DNA from 3 places in the Staphylococcus sp. FSL K6-0223 genome. Region 1 is predicted to be linked to each of the others. Evidence: riboswitches for the same ligand, from Rfam matches in the RefSeq annotation. Region 1 holds a riboswitch; each other region holds the start of a gene.

Region 1 (6,582 bases):
TTCAACTTCAAATCTTCAAAAATGAGAGGGATGTCTAAAAGAAGAAACAAAATTCTGAAATTTTATAATCGTTGTATTTACAACGATTTGACTATGAGGTTTGTCTTACGTCACACAAACCGAAGTCTAAAAATATTGAACAACTTTTCCAAATATAATAGACTTATTTTACTATTTTAGAAAGTGGAATGGAGGCTGATCAAATGACCCATCTTTCATTTAAGCAAGGGGTAAAAGAATGTATTCCTACTTTATTTGGATATGCAGGAGTAGGTTTATCATTTGGTATCGTAGCAGCCTCTCAAAACTTTAGTATCTTAGAAATTATTTTATTATGTCTCATTATTTACGCCGGTGCCGCACAATTTATTGTTTGCGCTTTAGCGATTACAGGTACTCCAATATCTGCTATCGTTCTAACCACACTTATCGTTAACTCACGTATGTTTCTATTAAGTATGACTTTGGCGCCTAATTATAAACAATATGGATTATGGAATAGGGTAGGTCTCGGTACATTATTAACCGATGAAACCTTCGGAGTTGCTATTACGCCATATATTAAAGGTGAAAAGATTAATGATCGTTGGCTTCATGGTCTTAATATCACAGCATATCTTTTTTGGACTATTTCGTGTGTGGCCGGCGCCCTTTTCGGCAAATATATTTCTAATCCTAATGCACTTGGATTAGACTATGCGATTACTGCAATGTTCATTTTCTTAGGTATATCTCAATTTGAGTCAGTGAAGAAATCAAGATTTCGTATATATATAATTTTAATTATCTGTGTAATCACAATGATGCTTCTTTTAAGTTTAGTGATGCCTTCATATGTAGCAATATTAATAGCCGCAACATTCGCTGCAGCCTTAGGGGTGGTGATGGATAAATGACAACAGATTTACACACACTGATACTTATTATTTTATGTGGAATTGTAACGTTACTCATTCGAATTATTCCCTTTATGATGATATCTAGAGTTCATTTACCTGAAATTGTCGTTAAATGGCTTTCATTTATTCCTATCACATTATTTACCGCACTTGTCATTGATGGCGTCATACAACAACACGATAACGCCTTTGGATATACGCTCAATTTGTCATATATTATTGCGACTATACCAACAGTACTCCTTGCCATTTTCACACGTAGCCTTACTATCACAATAATTGGAGGTATTATTACTATCGCTTGTTTACGTTTAATTTTTTAACTCCTGAAAATGACAGCAAAGTATTGAAGTCATAAACCATTTTAGTTAAAATTATATTAATTAGAAAATTCAGACTATTTAAGATTGAAACTTATTCAACATCAATATACAAATTAATTCATCAAATCTTATTTCGAGAAGCTGAGGGAATTGGCCCGACGATGCTTCAGCAACCGACTAATGATAGCACGGTGCTACAACCAACGAGAATCTCGAATGATAAGTACTGACCAGCTTCCTACTTTTTCATTTGAGTAGGAAGCTTTTTTGTAAGAGGAGGTAGCGTTAACGATGACGAATTACAGAGTAGATACGTTAGAATTAGGGACATTTACAACTGAATCAGGAGAAACCATTAATAATTTAAAATTACGCTATGAACACGTTGGATATAAAGGTCAACCATTAGTTGTTGTTTGTCACGCATTAACAGGTAATCACTTAACTTATGGAACAGACGAGAAACATGGATGGTGGCGTGAAATTATAGATGGTGGTTATATTCCACGTCATGATTATCAATTTCTAACTTTCAACGTTATTGGTAGTCCCTTTGGTTCAAGTTCAAAACTTAATGACCCTAATTTTCCACAACATCTTACATTAAGAGATATTGTTAAGGCGATTGAAAAAGGAATCAAAGCACTTGGCTTCAAGAAGGTAAACATCCTAATTGGAGCAAGTCTAGGTGGTATGCAAGCAATGGAATTGCTGTATAATAATCAATTTCAAATCGACAAAGCCATTATTCTCGCAGCAACTGGTAAAACGTCATCGTACAGTCGTGCTTTCAACGAGATCGCCCGACAAGCAATTCATCTTGGTGGGAAGGAAGGCTTAAGTATCGCTCGACAACTAGGCTTCTTAACATACCGTTCCTCTAAAAGTTATGACCAACGTTTTACGCCAGATGAAGTTGTAACATATCAACAGTATCAAGGTAATAAATTTAAGAAAAACTTTGACTTACAATGTTATTTAACACTGCTCGACGTCTTAGATAGTCACAATATTGATAGAGGACGAGATGATGTTGATGAAGTCTATCAATCTTTAGATACAAAGGTTCTAACGATGGGGTTTATAGATGATTTACTTTATCCAGATGATCAAGTAAGAGCAGTCGGAGAGAGATTTAAATATCATCGCCATTTCTTTGTGCCAGATAATGTAGGACATGACGGCTTCCTTCTAAACTTTAACGATTGGGCTCCAAACCTCTACCATTTCTTGAACTTAAAACAATTTAAAAGGAAATAAACACAGCTATTTTAGACATACTAAACTTTGGCTAAGCAAAGTAAGTATGTCTTTAGCATAAATGCTACTAATTAATGACGAAGTCACTGGTGTTTTAAAGGATTACAATCGCTGATGCGATTGCATAATAGGTGCTAACATTTGATACTCCAAACTTTTAAAGGATTACAATCGTTAATCACGATTGCATAAGTGCTACTAATTAATGACGAAGTCATTATTGTTTTAGAGGATTACAATCGCTAATGCGATTGCATAATAGGTGCTAACATTTGATACTCATCAAATGAAGCACCTATAATTGTTAATTTTGGGCAAAGAGGTTAAAATAGAAGTTATAGTCAAAAAGTATGGGAGTGGCGTGTGTGTTTTCAAAAATACAACCTAAAGCAACTATTATTGCAACTATTTCATTACTGATAGTCGCTTTAGTAACACATGTATTACCTATTCTCGGCTTAATTTTATGTTTATTTGCAACGATTCCTGGCATCGTGCTATGGAACCGCTCTGTACAATCATTTGGAATTAGCGCTTTAGTAACAGTGATTCTAACAACGTTATTAGGTAATACATTTGTCTTAAGTATGATGGTACTTATCTTAATTTTAAGTTTTATCATCGGTCAATTACTTAAGGAAAGAACTTCAAAAGAAAGAATTCTTTATGTTTCAACGGCTTCATTAAGTTTAATAACATTGATTGGATTCATGTTATTACAAACATTCGAAAAAATTCCAAAAGCAGCCGTATTAATTAAGCCATTTAAAGATGCGATGCATGATGCCATCTTAACAAGTGGATTAGATTCTAACTATAGACAGATTCTTGAGGAAGGTTTCCGACAATCAACGGTCCAACTCCCTAGTTATCTTATTATAGTCATTTTCCTTTTAATCTTAATTAATCTGATTATTACATTTCCTATCTTACGTAAGTTTAAGGTCGCAACTCCGATCTTTAAGCCATTATTCGCATGGCAAATGAATCGTGTACTATTATGGATTTATCTTATAGTTCTTATTTGTGTAATGTTTGCGAACCAACCAAGTATATTCCAAAGTATCGTCTTGAACTTTGAGGTTGTGTTATCATTAGTGATGTATATCCAAGGTTTAAGCGTTATACATTTCTTCGGTAAAGCTAAGAGATGGCCGAATGCTGTAACGATTTTATTAATGGTAGTGGGGACACTACTTACACCGATGACACATATCGTTGGTTTACTTGGAGTTATTGATTTATGTATTAATTTAAAACGAATTATTAAAAAATGATTATTAACTAAGTGATTAGAGGTGGAAGAATGAACCGTCAATCCACTAAAAAAGCATTGCTCATACCTTTTATACTAATGGTACTTACAGCCATTGCATTAGTCATCGTATGGTTTATTTTCAACCAAATCGTCGCTGGCATTGCTGCAGCAATCCTCGTCGTGATGATTATCATTAGTGGCGTGTTATTGAGACAAGCTTTTCTTAAAATGGATAATTATGTGGATGATTTAAGTGGTCACATCTCGGCAAGTAGCAATAAAGCAATCAAACATTTGCCGATTGGGATGATTGTGTTAGATGAAGATAACCACATTGAATGGATGAACCAATTCATGACAGAACACGTTGAAACCAATGTGATTTCTGAAAATGTAAACGAAGTCTTTCCTAACATATTGAAACAATTAGAAAAAGTACAAGAAGTAGAAATTGAACATAACAATTATCATTACCATGTGCGATATTCAGAGAATGAACATTGTTTATATTTCTTTGATATCACAGAAAGCGTACATACCAATGAGTTGTATGAAGATTCAAAGCCAATTATCGCAACGTTGTTCTTAGACAACTATGACGAGATTACGCAGAATATGAACGATACACAACGTTCAGAAATCAACTCAATGGTTACACGTGTCATTAGCAGATGGGCACAAGAATACAATATTTATTTCAAACGTTATAATTCTGATCAATTCGTTGCATATCTTAACCAAAAGATATTAGCAGAACTTGAAGATTCAAACTTTGAAATTTTAAGTCAGTTGAGAGAGAAAAGTGTTGGTTACCGTGCACAACTCACTTTAAGTATCGGTGTCGGTGAAGGTACAGAGAACCTTATTGACCTAGGGGATTTATCACAATCTGGTTTAGACTTAGCACTCGGTCGAGGAGGCGACCAAGTTGCCATTAAAAATATGAATGGTAACGTTCGCTTCTACGGTGGTAAGACTGACCCTATGGAGAAACGTACGCGTGTACGTGCCCGAGTAATTTCTCACGCACTTAAAGACATCTTAACTGAAGGCGACAAGGTAATTATTATGGGACATAAACGCCCTGATTTAGATGCAATTGGTGCAGCAATTGGTGTCTCACGTTTTGCATTAATGAATAATTTAGAAGCCTTTGTCGTTCTCAATGATTCAGATATTGATCCGACTTTACGTCGTGTCATGGACGAAATTGATAAGAAACCAGAATTGAAAGAACGCTTTGTCACATCAGATGAAGCTTGGGATATGATGACGTCTAAGACGACAGTCGTTGTCGTGGATACGCACAAGCCTGAAATGGTCTTAGATGAAAATGTCTTAAATAAAGCAAACCGTAAAGTCGTTATTGACCACCACAGACGTGGCGAAAGCTTTATTTCAAACCCACTATTGGTATATATGGAACCATATGCAAGTTCAACTGCAGAGCTTGTTACTGAATTATTAGAATATCAACCAACTGAACAAAGATTGACACGTTTAGAATCAACAGTCATGTATGCAGGTATTATAGTAGATACGAGAAACTTCACACTAAGAACAGGTTCAAGAACATTTGATGCTGCAAGTTATTTACGTGCACATGGTGCGGATACAATCTTAACGCAACACTTCTTAAAAGATGATGTAGATACTTACATTAATCGTTCAGAACTCATTAGAACGGTTCAATTACAAGACCATGGCGTAGCAATCGCTCATGGTTCAAATGATAAAATCTACCATCCTGTTACGGTTGCACAAGCAGCCGACGAGTTGTTAAGTTTAGAAGGTATCGAGGCATCTTATGTTGTGGCTAAACGTGAAGATAACCTCATTGGTATCTCTGCACGTTCACTAGGTTCTATCAACGTTCAATTAACGATGGAAGCATTAGGTGGTGGTGGACACCTTACAAATGCAGCCACACAAATTAAAGGTGTCACTATAGAAGAGGCTATAGAACAATTACAGCAAGCAATTACAGAACAAATGAGTAGGAGTGAAGACGCATGAAAGTAATTTTCAAACAAGATGTTAAAGGTAAAGGTAAAAAAGGCGAAGTAAAAGACGTACCAGTAGGTTACGCAAACAACTTCTTACTTAAAAACAACTATGCTGTAGAAGCAACTCCTGGTAACTTAAAACAATTAGAACAACAAAATAAACGTGCTGAAGCAGACAGACAACAAGAAATCGATGATGCGAAAGCACTTAAAGAAAAATTAGAAAACATCGAAGTTGAAGTATCAGCTAAAACAGGTGAAGGCGGTAAATTGTTTGGTTCAATCAGTACTAAACAAATTGCCGAAGCATTAAATAAACAACATGATATTAAAATTGATAAACGCAAAATGGACTTACCACATGGTATCCACGCGTTAGGTTATACAAATGTGCCAGTTAAATTAGATAAAGAAGTAGAAGGTACAATTAGAGTACACACAGTAGAACAGTAATTTCGAAAATAACAAAGATGGATTGAAATAAGAGGTGTAAAGCAAACAATGGATGGAATGTATGAGCAAAATCAAATGCCGCATAGCAATGAAGCTGAACAATCTGTCTTAGGTGCCATTATTATAGATCCAGAATTGATTAATACAACTCAGGAAGTCCTCCTTCCTGAGTCGTTTTATAGAGGCGCCCATCAACATATCTTCCGAGCAATGATGCATCTTAATGAAGATAACAAAGAAATCGACGTTGTCACACTTATGGATCAACTATCTAGTGATGGAAGCTTAAGTGAAGCGGGTGGCCCTCAATATCTCGCAGAGCTATCGACTAACGTTCCAACAACGCGAAACGTTCAATATTATACAGATATCGTCTTTAAACA
Region 2 (6,582 bases), on a different contig from region 1:
AAGAACAATTAAAACGTTTTAAAGATCGTCAAGAAAATGTTAATAAACAATGGAAAATTACAGATGAAGACTGGAGAAATAGAGAAAAATGGGATTTATACGTGGAATCAAGTCACGATATGGTTGAGAAAACAAATACATCCTATGCGCCATGGCTTGTTGTCCCTGCTGATCATAAAAAAACCTCTCGTATTGAGATACTAAAATATATTATTCGTAATTGTGAAAAGGTACTTTGGGGAGTAAAGGATTATTAAAAATAAATAAGGAAACTTAATACGTACAAGCTCTTGTTTTTTTATCAAAAGTAAAGAATTTAAATAGCCAATTACACTTTAAAAATATTACAGTAATGTAACAAAACATTAATTTGTAATATTACTAATGATGTTAAAGTATTGTAATTTTTGTAAGAAAGTATTGTAAAACGTTAATTTATAATAAAAATAAACTCCATATTGATAGATTTTATATATTACAGGAAGTATTTAATATATTTCAATATTACAAAATGATGGATTAATTGTAATTTTTTGTAAAAAAAGCGTAATACTATTCTACGAATTTTGTGTTATAGTAGCTATTGTCAAAAGTTAAACAACAAATCAAAACAGAAATTAATCTTAAATAAAGAACGAAACATAACGAAAATATATATTTCAATTTTGGAGGAATTATTTATTATGAAAAAGACAGTAATCGCTTCGTCATTAGCAGTAACTTTAGGTTTAACAGGATATGCTTTAACAAACGATCACAGTGCACATGCATCAGAACAAACAACTAACTATTCTCATTTAGCTGACTTAGCTCAAAATAACCCATCTGAATTAAATGCTCACCCAGTACAAGCTGGTGCATATAACATTTCATTCGTAAAAGACGGTTTCAAATATAACTTTACTTCAAATGGTAACACTTGGTCTTGGAACTATACTTACACTGGTGGTGCTGACACAGCTCAATCAACTACTGACTACACTGAGTCTTATAATCAAGCTTCAACTCAATCAGTAAGTTCAAATAATCAAGCTAGCACTTCAAATGTAAAAGCTGTTTCAGCTCCAGTACAAAGAACGTCTAGCTACAATAACTACAGTGCTCGTACAACTTCATACTCAGCACCAAAAACAACTTCATACTCAACTGCTTCAACTGGTGGATCAGTTAAAGCTCAATTCTTAGCTAACGGTGGTACTGAAGCTGCTTGGAATGCTATCGTAATGCCTGAATCAGGTGGTAATCCAAATGCTGTTAACCCAATTGGTTACAGAGGTTTAGGTCAAACTAAAGAAGCATGGGGTACTGGTTCAGTAGCTACACAAACTCAAGGTATGGCTAACTATGCTAAATCACGTTATGGTTCATGGGACGCAGCAATTGCTTTCCGCCAAGGTCACGGTTGGTGGTAAGATTTAAGTAGATAACTGGATAGGACATCGAGTTATCAAAAAAGGAGGACGACAATGTCGTTCTCCTTTTTTATTTTTTAATATAATATTTTTAATTTCTTGCTTAATACATATAAAGATAGATAAAATGGATTATTCATGTTCTGCATTTTTAATTTATGCAGGAGTAAACAGAGATTTGAAAGATAAAGTTCATTTGCATAATGTGATTTTTGCTGAAAATTTTAGAGGGAATATTGACGATATCTTTGAAGGAAGATTGCCGAAAGACCCTTCTATATATCTTTATTTCCCCTCCGTTGAAGATGAGGAATTGGCTCCTGAAGGAAAAACAAGTATGTACATTTTAATGCCAGTACCTGAGCTTAAAACAGGTCAAATCGATTGGAACAATCCAGCCATAATTGAACAGGTTAAAAATGAAATTTACAAAAAAACAGAAACAATTGAATCACTTAAAGGATTACGTAACGATATCGTATCCGAAACTATTTTTACACCCTTAGATTTTGAAACACATTATAATGCTAAATTCGGTACAGCCTTTGGATTAATGCCTACTTTAGCACAAAGTAATTATTACCGTCCGCCTAACGTGTCCCGTGATTATAAAGATTTATATTTTGCAGGCGCAAGTACACATCCAGGCGCAGGCGTACCCATTGTATTAACAAGTGCTAAAATAACAGCAGAGGCTATGTTAGAAGATATAAAAAATATGAAATAGAATAAATAAATCTGAAAATTGACAATTATCAGTGTAATGTTAAAATAAGACTTAATACGTAAGAACTTATCGAGAGAAGTGAAGGGATTTGGCCCAATGAAACTTCAGCAACAGGCTTCATAAATATAAAGTACTGTGCTAACTCCAAGAGGATAATAAATAACCTCAAAGATAAGTGACATATATCTCATGAAGCTATATGCCACACAAAAGTGGTATATAGCTTTTTATTTAAGGAGGAATAACATGGTTATTTCAAAAAGATTAGCAGCCATTCCTGATAGCTATTTTGGAAAAACGATGGGACGTAAAGTAGAACATGGCCCTTTACCACTTATTAATATGGCAGTAGGCATTCCCGATGGTGAAACACCAGAAGGTATTATTGAGCATTTTTCTGAAGCGATTCGGATTCCTGAAAATCAAAAATATGGTGCCTTTCATGGTAAAGAATCATTTAAAGAGGCCATTGTTAATTTTTATCAACGTCAGTACAATGTGACATTAGATAAAGAAGATGAAGTATGTATTTTATATGGTACAAAAAATGGACTAGTAGCTTTACCTACATGTGTTGTTAATCCTGGAGAAAATGTGCTACTTCCGGATCCTGGATATACAGATTATTTAGCAGGAGTGATGCTCGCAGATGCCAATCCGGTTCCATTAAATTTAGATCCTCCAGATTATTTGCCAAATTGGGATAATGTAGATAAGAGAGTACTAGACAACACAACGCTTGTTTATTTAACATATCCCAATAATCCAACAGGATCAACGGCTACAAAAGAAGTATTTGATGAAGCAATTGAACGATTCAAAGGTACAAATACAAAAATTGTGCACGACTTTGCTTATAGTGCTTTTGGCTTTGATGCTAAAAATCCAAGCATACTTGCTTCAGAACACGGTAAAGATGTCGCTATTGAAATTTTCTCACTTTCAAAAGGATATAATATGTCAGGTTTCCGAGTGGGTTTTGCAGTAGGAAATAAAGACATGATTCAAGCATTAAAGAAATATCAAACGCATACAAATGCTGGAATGTTTGGTGCGTTACAAGATGCAGCGACGTATGCACTTAATCATTATGATGAATTTTTAGAAGAACAGAATGAAACATTTAAACGGCGTCGAGATAAGTTTGAAGCAAAATTAAGTGAAGCCCATCTACCATTTGTGCATTCTAAAGGCGGTATCTATTCATGGTTACGTACACCTCCAGGTTATGATAGTGAAACCTTTGAACAATATTTATTAAAAGAGAAATCTATTTTAGTTGCTCCAGGTATACCATTTGGTGAAAATGGAAAACATTACGTGCGTATCTCACTTGCATTAGATGATAAATGGTTAGAAGAAGCAGCTAGTAGGTTAATTGACCTAGCTGATATGTATAAAGCAAAGCATAGTTAAAAAATTATGAAGGAAGAGGATCAATATATGACCAAAATTAAAATTATGAGTGTAAGAGATGAAGATATACCATATATTAACGAGTGGGCGAAACAAAACAATGTTGATGTTGATTTAACCAAAGAAATGTTAACAGAGACAACAGTTGATACTGTAAAAGGATTTGATGGTCTATCGTTATCTCAACAACATCCAATTACAGAAGAGATTTTTGCGAAATTGAAACAATATGGAATTAAGCAAATTGCACAACGTAGTGCAGGATTTGATACGTATGACTTAGATTTAGCTACTAAGTACGACATCATTATCTCAAATGTACCCTCGTATTCTCCAAGTTCAATTGCTGAATTTGCTGTTACACAAGCCATCAATATTGTAAGGTATCAAAAACGTATTCAACATAAAGTGCATAATTATGACTTTCGTTGGGAACCTTCTATATTATCACAATCTATCCGAGACTTAACTGTGGCAGTAATTGGTACTGGACGCATAGGTTCGATTGTGGCAGAAATTTTTGGAAAAGGTTATAACAGCAAGGTTGTTGCTTATGATCCATTTCCAAATAACGCTTTAGCAAAATTCGTTGATTATAAAGATACATTAGAAGAAGCAATTAAAGAAGCTGATATTGTTACCGTGCATATTCCAGCTACGAAATATAATCATCATTTGTTTAATGACGTTGTTTTTTCAAATTTTAAAAAAGGTGCCGTATTTGTGAATGCGGCAAGGGGATCAATTGTAGATACACAAGCTTTACTTTCTGTTATAGATAGTGGTCGAATTAAAGGGGCTGCATTAGATACATATGAATATGAAAGAGGATTATTCCCAGGTGATTATCGTGGAAAAGAGATAGATGATGTACTGTTAAAGCAACTTATCAAAAGAGAAGATATTATTTTAACACCACATATTGCTTTCTATACAGAAGCAGCTGTCAAAAATCTCATAGTAGATGCACTTGATGCAACTATGGATGTTTTAACTAGTGGTACGACTAAACTAAGGGTAAATTAAAATAAAAAAAGTTGGAGTATTACCTCCAACTTTTTTATTATTCTTTAACATCATAGCCTTGATCTTCAATAGCGTCATGTAAGTCTTTTGTTGAAACAAGTTCATCATTATAATCTACACGAACTTCGTTTTTATCAAGGTCTACTTCAGCAGTTCTGACACCATTAATTTTAGCTAATGCTGATTCGATTGTATTTTTACAATGTTCACAACTCATACCATCTACTTTAATGACTTTATTAATCATTGATTGTCACCTCCGAATATTTCATAATTACTATACCCATATTTTACGCTTTTTAAATTTTTATGAAAGTATAAAGTTTAAAATTCATTTATAATTTCATTCGTTTTAGACGTAATGCATTAGTTACAACGCTTACAGAACTTAATGCCATCGCTGCACCAGCAATCCATGGAGCGAGTAAGCCCATAGCAGCAATAGGAATACCAGCAGCATTATAACCGAACGCCCAAAAAAGATTCTGTTTAATATTTCGAATCGTTTTATGACTTGCGTGAATAGCTTTAGGTACTAAGGCAATGTCTCCACCTAAGATAGTAATATCAGCTGCTTCAATTGCGACTTCAGTACCTGTTCCCATGGCAATACCAATATCTGCTTGAACTAAAGCAGGTGCATCATTAATACCATCGCCAACCATCGCAACGTTTTCACCTTTATCTTGAAAATGAGCAACATGTTTAGCTTTATCTTCCGGAAGAACGTTGGCGATAACATGATCAATACCAACTTCATTTGCAATAGCTTGAGCTGTAGAGTGGTTATCACCTGTAATCATTACCGTACGTAAATCCATGTCTTTTAGTTCTTGAACTGCAACTTTGGCTTCAGATTTAACAGTGTCTGCTACAGCGATATAACCACGTAATATCTGATCATATGCAATCAACATGACAGTTTGTCCTTTTTGTTCAATTTGGGTAATTTCATCTAATAAAGATGCTGTATCAATATGATGATTTGACATTAATGATCGGTTGCCTATGAATAATGTCTTATTATTGATTGTAGCTTTAATACCATGACCTGGTAATGTTTCATAGTGCTCTATATTTGTTAAAGTAAGCTGTTTTGTTTTAGCGTACTTAACAATCGCGGTTGCCAAGGGATGTTCAGAATTATTTTCAGCAGAAGCTACATATTGTAATAAAGTATCATCACCTTTAAAGTAAGTCACTTCTGGTGTACCATGTGTCAATGTACCCGTTTTATCAAATACAACTGTATCAATTTGATGAGTACGTTCTACATATTCGCCACCTTTAAACAAGATACCTTCTTCTGCTGCACGTCCTGTACCAACCATTATAGAAGTTGGCGTTGCAAGTCCTAATGCGCATGGACAAGCAATGACTAATACAGAGATCATGGCAACGAGTGCATCTTCAAATTGACCAGGATGAACGAAGATAATCCATATGATAAAAGTGAGTACGGCAATACCAATAACAATAGGTACGAAATAGCCAGAAATTATATCTGCTAAACGTTGAATAGGTGCCTTTGAACTTTGCGCTTCTTCAACTACTTTAATAATATTAGATAAAGCAGTATCTTGACCTACTTTTGTTGCTTGAACGGTAATGACACCATTTTTATTTAGTGTTGCACCAATCACTTCATTATCAACGGTTTTATCTATAGGCATGGATTCTCCAGTTAGCATAGATTCATCTACTGTTGTTGTCCCTTTAATGACTTTCGCATCTACTGGGATTTTTTCTCCTGGTTTAACAAGTAATGTGTCTCCAACTTGAACATTTTGAAGCGGAACCATTGTTTCTGTTCCATCATCTTTAATAAGACGTGCTTCTTTGGCTTGTAAATTTAATAATTGATTTAAAGCATGTGTTGTTTGTGATTTTGCACGTGCTTCTAAATACTTGCCAAATAAAATTAAAGTGATTAAAACAGCACTGGTTTCAAAATAAAGGTGGGGCTGTGTGTTTGAATCTAATAACCATTTACTCATTTCG
Region 3 (6,582 bases), on a different contig from region 1:
ACAGAAGGTCCTATATTATTTCATCTAGTTAATGAGATTCCTGAGCACCAAAAAAGTTATTTAATTAAAGATGAAGCAATTTTAAAATGTTTAGAAAGGGTGAAAGATCTTGGGTATTACAAATATTAGAACAATGCCTGTTGAATCCAACACTCATCGATTTGAGGAAATAACTTATACAGTAGACGAATTAAATGTAAAAGCGTTACAGATGATCCCAACGTATCATAATGTTAAACGAATTGTAGTGTATTTACGTGGTGGAAAAGGGCAAGTTGGTAGAGTAAGAGCTTCAAGACTCATGCAATTTTCTGATCCGTATACATTAGTTATAGGTCCCTATTATAGAGGAAGTAATGGTAGTGAAGGAAAAGATGAATTTTGTAATGCTGATTTACATGATGTAACAGTACTTATTCGATTATTAAAAAATAAGTATCCCCAAGCTTTCGTCCATATGATTGGATTTTCAAGAGGTGGAATTCAAGGTTTATTATCATTTCAGGATGATCCAGTTGATAGTTATATTATTTGGGGTGGCGTTTCAGATGTTCATTTAATGTATGAAGAACGTGTGGATTTAAGGGGAATGCTAAGACGTATGGTAGGTCATCCGAAAAAAGATAAAGAGGCATATGAACAAAGAAATGCGATACGTACGTTGAATCAAAACAGTCCACCTATTTTAATTGTACATGGTGGTAAAGATTGGCAAGTGGGTATACATCAAGCGTATTTTCTTCAAGAACAACTAGAACGTAAAGGGGTCAAACATGATACATTTTATCAACTTGACGAAGGCCATGTCCCAAGACCGAAAGCATTGAAAGAAGTTTTAGATTATATACATCAATGGATGAATAATATAGAACAAGACTTACAAAGATGACTATAACAGTTATCATGTAAGTCTTTTGTTTAGATATATTATTAATGACTAAATCCACCATCTTTAGCAATATCTTTTACTTCATCTCCAAATGTTTTGAAGTTTTCTTCAAAACGTTGTTTTAAGTCATTAGCTTGATGACGATAAGCCTCAGGATCATTCCAAGCATGGATTGGATTTAAAATAGTCTTAGGCACATCTTCCATTTCAGTTGGTATACTTAAACCAAATATTTCATCTTTAGTAAATGTAGCTTGTTTTAGCTTGCCAGAAATAGCTTGATCTACCATATAACGTGTATAATATAAGCTGATACGACGTCCAACACCATATTTTCCACCAGTCCATCCTGTATTTACTAGATATACATCAACATCATGGTCATCAATTAACTTACCAAGTAAATTCGCATATTTAGTAGGATGCAAAGGTAAAAATGGAGCGCCAAAGCATGTTGAAAATGATGGTTCAGGTTCTGTCACGCCACGTTCTGTGCCAGCTAATTTTGACGTAAAACCACTTAAGAAATGATACATTGCCTGAGATTTAGATAATTTAGAAATAGGTGGAAGTACACCAAATGCATCTGCAGTTAAGAAGATAATTGTATTAGGGTGTGCAGCTTTAGAAGGTAATACGATATTATCGATATGATGAATTGGATAAGCAGCACGTGTGTTTTCTGTGTTCGTATTATCATCAAAATCAACATGGCCACGTTCATTAACAATTGTATTTTCAAGAATAGTACCATATTGAATGGCATTATAAATTTGAGGTTCTTTTTCTTTAGATAAGTGGATAGCTTTTGCATAGCAACCACCTTCAATGTTAAAAATACCATTTTTATTCCAGCCATGTTCATCATCGCCAATTAATTTGCGAGTTGGCGTCGCTGATAATGTTGTTTTTCCTGTACCAGATAATCCAAAGAATAGAGCAACATCACCTTTTTCTCCAACATTGGCAGAACAATGCATACTCATAATATCTTGCATAGGTAATAAGTAGTTCATCACTGAAAAGATACCTTTTTTCATTTCTCCAGCGTATTCAGTACCACCAATTAAAATCACTTTATATTTAAATGAAACAATAATAAATGTTTCAGAATGAGTACCGTCAACATCTGGATTGGCTTTAAAATGAGGGGCAGAAACGATAGTGAAATTTGGCTTAATATGACTTGCTTCCTCAATAGATTCAGGTCGGATAAACATGTTTTGTGCAAATAAATTATGCCATGCAAGCTCATTGATAATTTTTAATTTTAATTGTGAGTCTTTATCACTTCCGGCATAACCGTTAAAAACGTATAATTCATCTTTTTGATCTAAATAATCTAATACTTTGTTGTATAATTTTAAAAACACGTCTTCATCTATAGGTTGATTAATGTCTCCCCAATCAATATTGTCTCGATATGAAGGTTCGTTAACGATAAATTTATCTTTTGGTGAACGACCAGTATATTTACCTGTACTCATATTAATTGCGCCAAGTTCAGTAAGTTCACCTTCATTATTATTTAAAATCTTGTAATAAAGCTGAGTAGTAGAAAGTTGAAATAAAGTCGTTTCCTTCTCTAATAAGTGTTTGATTTTAGGTGTTTCACTGTATGTATCTATTGACATACAACATCCCTCCAAATATCTATCCATTTATATGTGTAAGCCCTTACATTAAAAAGTATAACATAATAATTTAATTATTCCATTGTAAATAAAAGAACATTTAAAAATCAAAATTGACAATTTTAAAGTATTTATGTAGTATAGGTCTTAACGGATTCTCTTATCCTGAGTGGTGGAGGGACATGGACCCAATGAAACCCAGCAACCTCTTTTTTTAAAAGAAAGGTGCCAAACCGTTTGCAGACGCAATATTTGTCTGAACGATAAGAGCGAATGGACGTTTAAGAGCCTTCTCTCTATCTAGGTAGTTGAGAAGGCTCTTTTATTTTAAGCTCATTGTCAAAAGAGAATTTTCGTAAATATAGTTAAAAAAAGGAGCAAATCATGACTTATAATAAACGTTTATTTACATCAGAGTCAGTGACAGAAGGGCATCCAGATAAAATCGCCGATCAAGTATCTGATGCGATTTTAGATGAAATTTTAAAAGATGATCCTAATGCACGTGTCGCTTGTGAAACAACAGTAACAACAGGTATGGCTTTAATTTCTGGTGAAATTTCAACGTCTACATATGTAGATATTCCTAAAGTAGTACGAGAAACAATCAAAAATATTGGTTATACAAGAGCTAAATATGGTTACGATTATCAAACAATGGCTGTTTTAACAGCTATTGATGAACAATCACCTGATATTGCCCAAGGTGTAGATAAAGCACTTGAGTATCGCAATGATATATCTGAAGAAGAAATTGAAGCAACAGGTGCCGGAGACCAAGGATTAATGTTTGGTTATGCAACAAATGAAACCGAAACATATATGCCGCTTCCAATCTTTTTATCACATCAACTAGCGAAACGCTTATCAGATGTGCGTAAAGACGGTACCTTAGGTTATTTACGTCCAGATGGTAAAGTTCAAGTAACAGTAGAATACGATGAAAATGATAAACCTAAACGTATTGACACGATTGTGGTATCTTCTCAACATGCTGAAGACATTGAATTAGAACAAATCCAAAAAGATATTAAAGAGCATGTCATTTATCCGACTGTGCCTGAAGGTTTAATTGATGATGAAACTAAATTCTTTATTAATCCAACTGGTCGATTTGTTATTGGGGGTCCTCAAGGAGATGCTGGTTTAACTGGAAGAAAAATTATTGTAGATACATATGGTGGTTATGCTCGTCATGGAGGTGGCTGTTTCAGTGGTAAAGATCCTACAAAAGTAGATCGCTCTGCGGCATATGCAGCGAGATATGTTGCAAAAAATATTGTAGCAGCTGGATTAGCTGAGCAATGTGAAGTGCAATTAGCTTATGCAATTGGTGTAGCAGAACCTGTATCTATTGCTATTGATACATTTAAAACAGGTAAAGTTTCTGAAGGACAATTAGTTGAAGCGGTAAGAAAACATTTTGATTTAAGACCAGCAGGTATCATTAAAATGCTTGACTTAAAACATCCTATTTACAAACAAACAGCTGCATACGGACATTTTGGTCGTACTGATGTATTGTTACCATGGGAAAAATTAGATAAAGTGAATGTCCTAAAAGATGCCGTTCAAAAATAACATAGGATATATAGCAGTTAATTAGGTTAAACCTCGAAATTATCGTCTATTTCTATTATAATAGATAGATATTGACAGTTTAAAAGGAGCGTTATCTAATGAATTCATTTGGACCGGTTGAGATTGGTTTAATTGCAGCGATAATCATAGCGATTATATGTTTTATTCTATTTTTAGTTGCTTTGAAAAGTAAAAATAATATGAAACACAAAGCGAATGAAGAGTACAATCTCAAGGAGCAACAACTCAAATCTTCACATGAGGAAGCACTTGAAAAAGAACGTATTGAAAATAAAAAACAAGTAACGAAACAAAAAGAAGAATTTGAAGCTACAGTTAATGGAAAAGAACGTGAAATTGATGCTTTGAAATTATTTTCTAAAAATAAAAGTGAATACGTGACTGATATGAGACTCATTGGTATTAGAGACCGTTTAGTTAAAGAAAAACGTATTAGACGTGAAGATATGCATATAATGGCTAATATTTTTTTACCAAGTAATGAGTTTAATAATATTCAACGTATTAGCCATCTTGTGCTTACTAGAACTGGTTTATATATCATTGATTCACAATTATTAAAAGGTCATGTTTATAATGGAATTAGTGGCGCACAATTTCAAGAATTACCAATGCTGAAGCAAGTATTTGATACACTTGATTTAAATACACAAGCGCCTCAAACGTTAGTTCTTGATCAACATGAAGATAATCATTCGAAACTATCATTTATTAATTATTCTGATCAACTTTCTGCAATTGAGAAGTTGGCTACAGATTTACAAACAGAATTAGGACTTAAATATACGCCAACATCAATTTTATATTTTAATCCTAAACATGATAAAGACGTAACGATTTCAAACTATGCACAAAGTTCAAGTGTTAAGGTTTTAGTTGGTCCTGAACAACTTGACGAATTCTTTAACAAATTTGTATTCCATGGACGTATTCAATATAATGTCGATGAATTACAAAATATTATGGATAAAATTGAATCATTTAACTAAGAGAGGCTACCATCAAAATTTTAAATTTTGATGGTACTTTTTTATTATAAGCGATGTTCATAAATATACTTTTAGGGTATATACAGAATAGTTATTTTTAAAGGAGGAAGTAAGATGGACTATATTGAATTCTATAATGGAAATCAAATGCCAATGTTAGGACTTGGAACATTTCGAGTAGAAAATGACGATACTTGTAAAGAAGCAGTTAAACATGCTATTGAATCTGGGTATCGTAGCATAGATACTGCTAAAGTATATGGAAATGAAGAACAAGTAGGCCAAGGTATCAAAGAAGGATTAGAATCAACAGGTTTAAATAGAGAAGATATTTTCGTAACATCAAAATTATTTTTCGAAGATTTCGGACGTAAAAATGTGGCTCAAGCCTACGAAACTAGTATCCAAAAACTTGGGTTAGATTATTTAGATTTATACTTAGTACATTGGCCAGGGACAAATGAAGCCATAATGATTGATACATGGAAAGGTATGGAAGATTTATATAAAGATAATAAAGTTAAAAACATTGGAGTTAGTAATTTTAATCCAGATCATTTTGAAGCATTATTAGCACAAGTGTCAATTAAACCAGTCATTAACCAAGTAGAATTTCATCCATACTTTACTCAAGAAAAACTTAGAAAATATTTAGAAGCTCAAAATATTTATATGGAATCTTGGTCACCATTTATGAATGCTCAAATTTTAAACGATGAAACGTTAAATGAAATTGGTAAAGAAGTTAATAAATCAGCAGCACAAGTTATTATTAAATGGAATATGCAACATAACGTCGTCGTTATTCCCAAATCAGTTACATCAAGCAGAATTGAAGAAAATATAGATGTATTTGATTTTGAATTATCAGCAGAGCAAATGAAACGAATTGATGATTTAAATAAAGATCAACGTATAGGACCTGATCCAGATACATTTGAAGGTCAATAAATTTAATTAAAAAAGAGTGAACTTGTAGGTTAATTTACTACACAGTTCACTCTTTTGTTATATTATAAAACCAATCCAACAAGCAATAAATCCTATAACAAATTGCAATAGAGAATACATCATAAATTTAAAAAGTTTAAAAGACGGTGTTAGACATTGCGCAAGCTCATAAGACATGGTTGAAAATGTCGTTAAACCTCCTAAAAATCCAGTAATAAAAAACATATGTATCCAGTTTAAGTGAATAGAGAGGCCAGTTGTTAAACCAATGAGAAAACTTCCAATCCAGTTGACGATTAAAGTAGCAATAGGTATTGAAGTAGACCATTTGGATTTAGTGACATCAGTTAGCCATGCTCTAACGACAGCGCCTAAACCACCGCCAATCATAATTAAAAGAGCTTGTATCAAGATGTAAGACCTCCTAATGTCATACCTATCCAGCACAAGATAACACCAAAGCAATAACTTATAAATGCATAAACCAAAGCTAAGATAATATGATGGCTGTAAAGTA

Evidence for each region. Region 1 has a riboswitch for S-adenosylmethionine ahead of metX (homoserine O-acetyltransferase MetX). Riboswitches for the same ligand answer to the same signal wherever they lie in the genome.
Region 2: another riboswitch for S-adenosylmethionine. It lies ahead of MHI13_RS01730 (aminotransferase class I/II-fold pyridoxal phosphate-dependent enzyme); the one in region 1 lies ahead of metX (homoserine O-acetyltransferase MetX).
Region 3: another riboswitch for S-adenosylmethionine. It lies ahead of metK (methionine adenosyltransferase); the one in region 1 lies ahead of metX (homoserine O-acetyltransferase MetX).

The regions. Positions count from the first base shown of each region.
Region 1 is NZ_JBBOYX010000004.1:263,791-270,372, reverse strand. Features, by position in the region: gene MHI13_RS22050 (AzlC family ABC transporter permease) at 204-896, shown strand; gene MHI13_RS22045 (AzlD domain-containing protein) at 893-1,222, shown strand; SAM riboswitch class I at 1,348-1,448, shown strand; gene metX (homoserine O-acetyltransferase MetX) at 1,514-2,482, shown strand; gene MHI13_RS22035 (YybS family protein) at 2,833-3,759, shown strand; gene MHI13_RS22030 (DHH family phosphoesterase) at 3,789-5,756, shown strand; gene rplI (50S ribosomal protein L9) at 5,753-6,199, shown strand; gene dnaB (replicative DNA helicase) at 6,248-6,582, shown strand, end outside.
Region 2 is NZ_JBBOYX010000001.1:367,298-373,879, forward strand. Features, by position in the region: gene MHI13_RS01715 (phosphate--AMP phosphotransferase) at 1-257, shown strand, start outside; gene MHI13_RS01720 (hypothetical protein) at 684-1,412, shown strand; partial or broken gene MHI13_RS01725 (phytoene desaturase family protein) at 1,528-2,139, shown strand; SAM riboswitch class I at 2,203-2,317, shown strand; gene MHI13_RS01730 (aminotransferase class I/II-fold pyridoxal phosphate-dependent enzyme) at 2,386-3,555, shown strand; gene MHI13_RS01735 (D-lactate dehydrogenase) at 3,583-4,581, shown strand; gene copZ (copper chaperone CopZ) at 4,619-4,828, opposite strand; gene MHI13_RS01745 (heavy metal translocating P-type ATPase) at 4,917-6,582, opposite strand, start outside.
Region 3 is NZ_JBBOYX010000001.1:964,054-970,635, forward strand. Features, by position in the region: gene ytkD (RNA deprotection pyrophosphohydrolase) at 1-129, shown strand, start outside; gene MHI13_RS04905 (alpha/beta hydrolase family protein) at 110-889, shown strand; gene pckA (phosphoenolpyruvate carboxykinase (ATP)) at 931-2,523, opposite strand; SAM riboswitch class I at 2,681-2,793, shown strand; gene metK (methionine adenosyltransferase) at 2,908-4,104, shown strand; gene MHI13_RS04920 (NERD domain-containing protein) at 4,203-5,114, shown strand; gene MHI13_RS04925 (aldo/keto reductase) at 5,229-6,065, shown strand; gene MHI13_RS04930 (fluoride efflux transporter FluC) at 6,123-6,476, opposite strand; gene crcB (fluoride efflux transporter CrcB) at 6,473-6,582, opposite strand, start outside.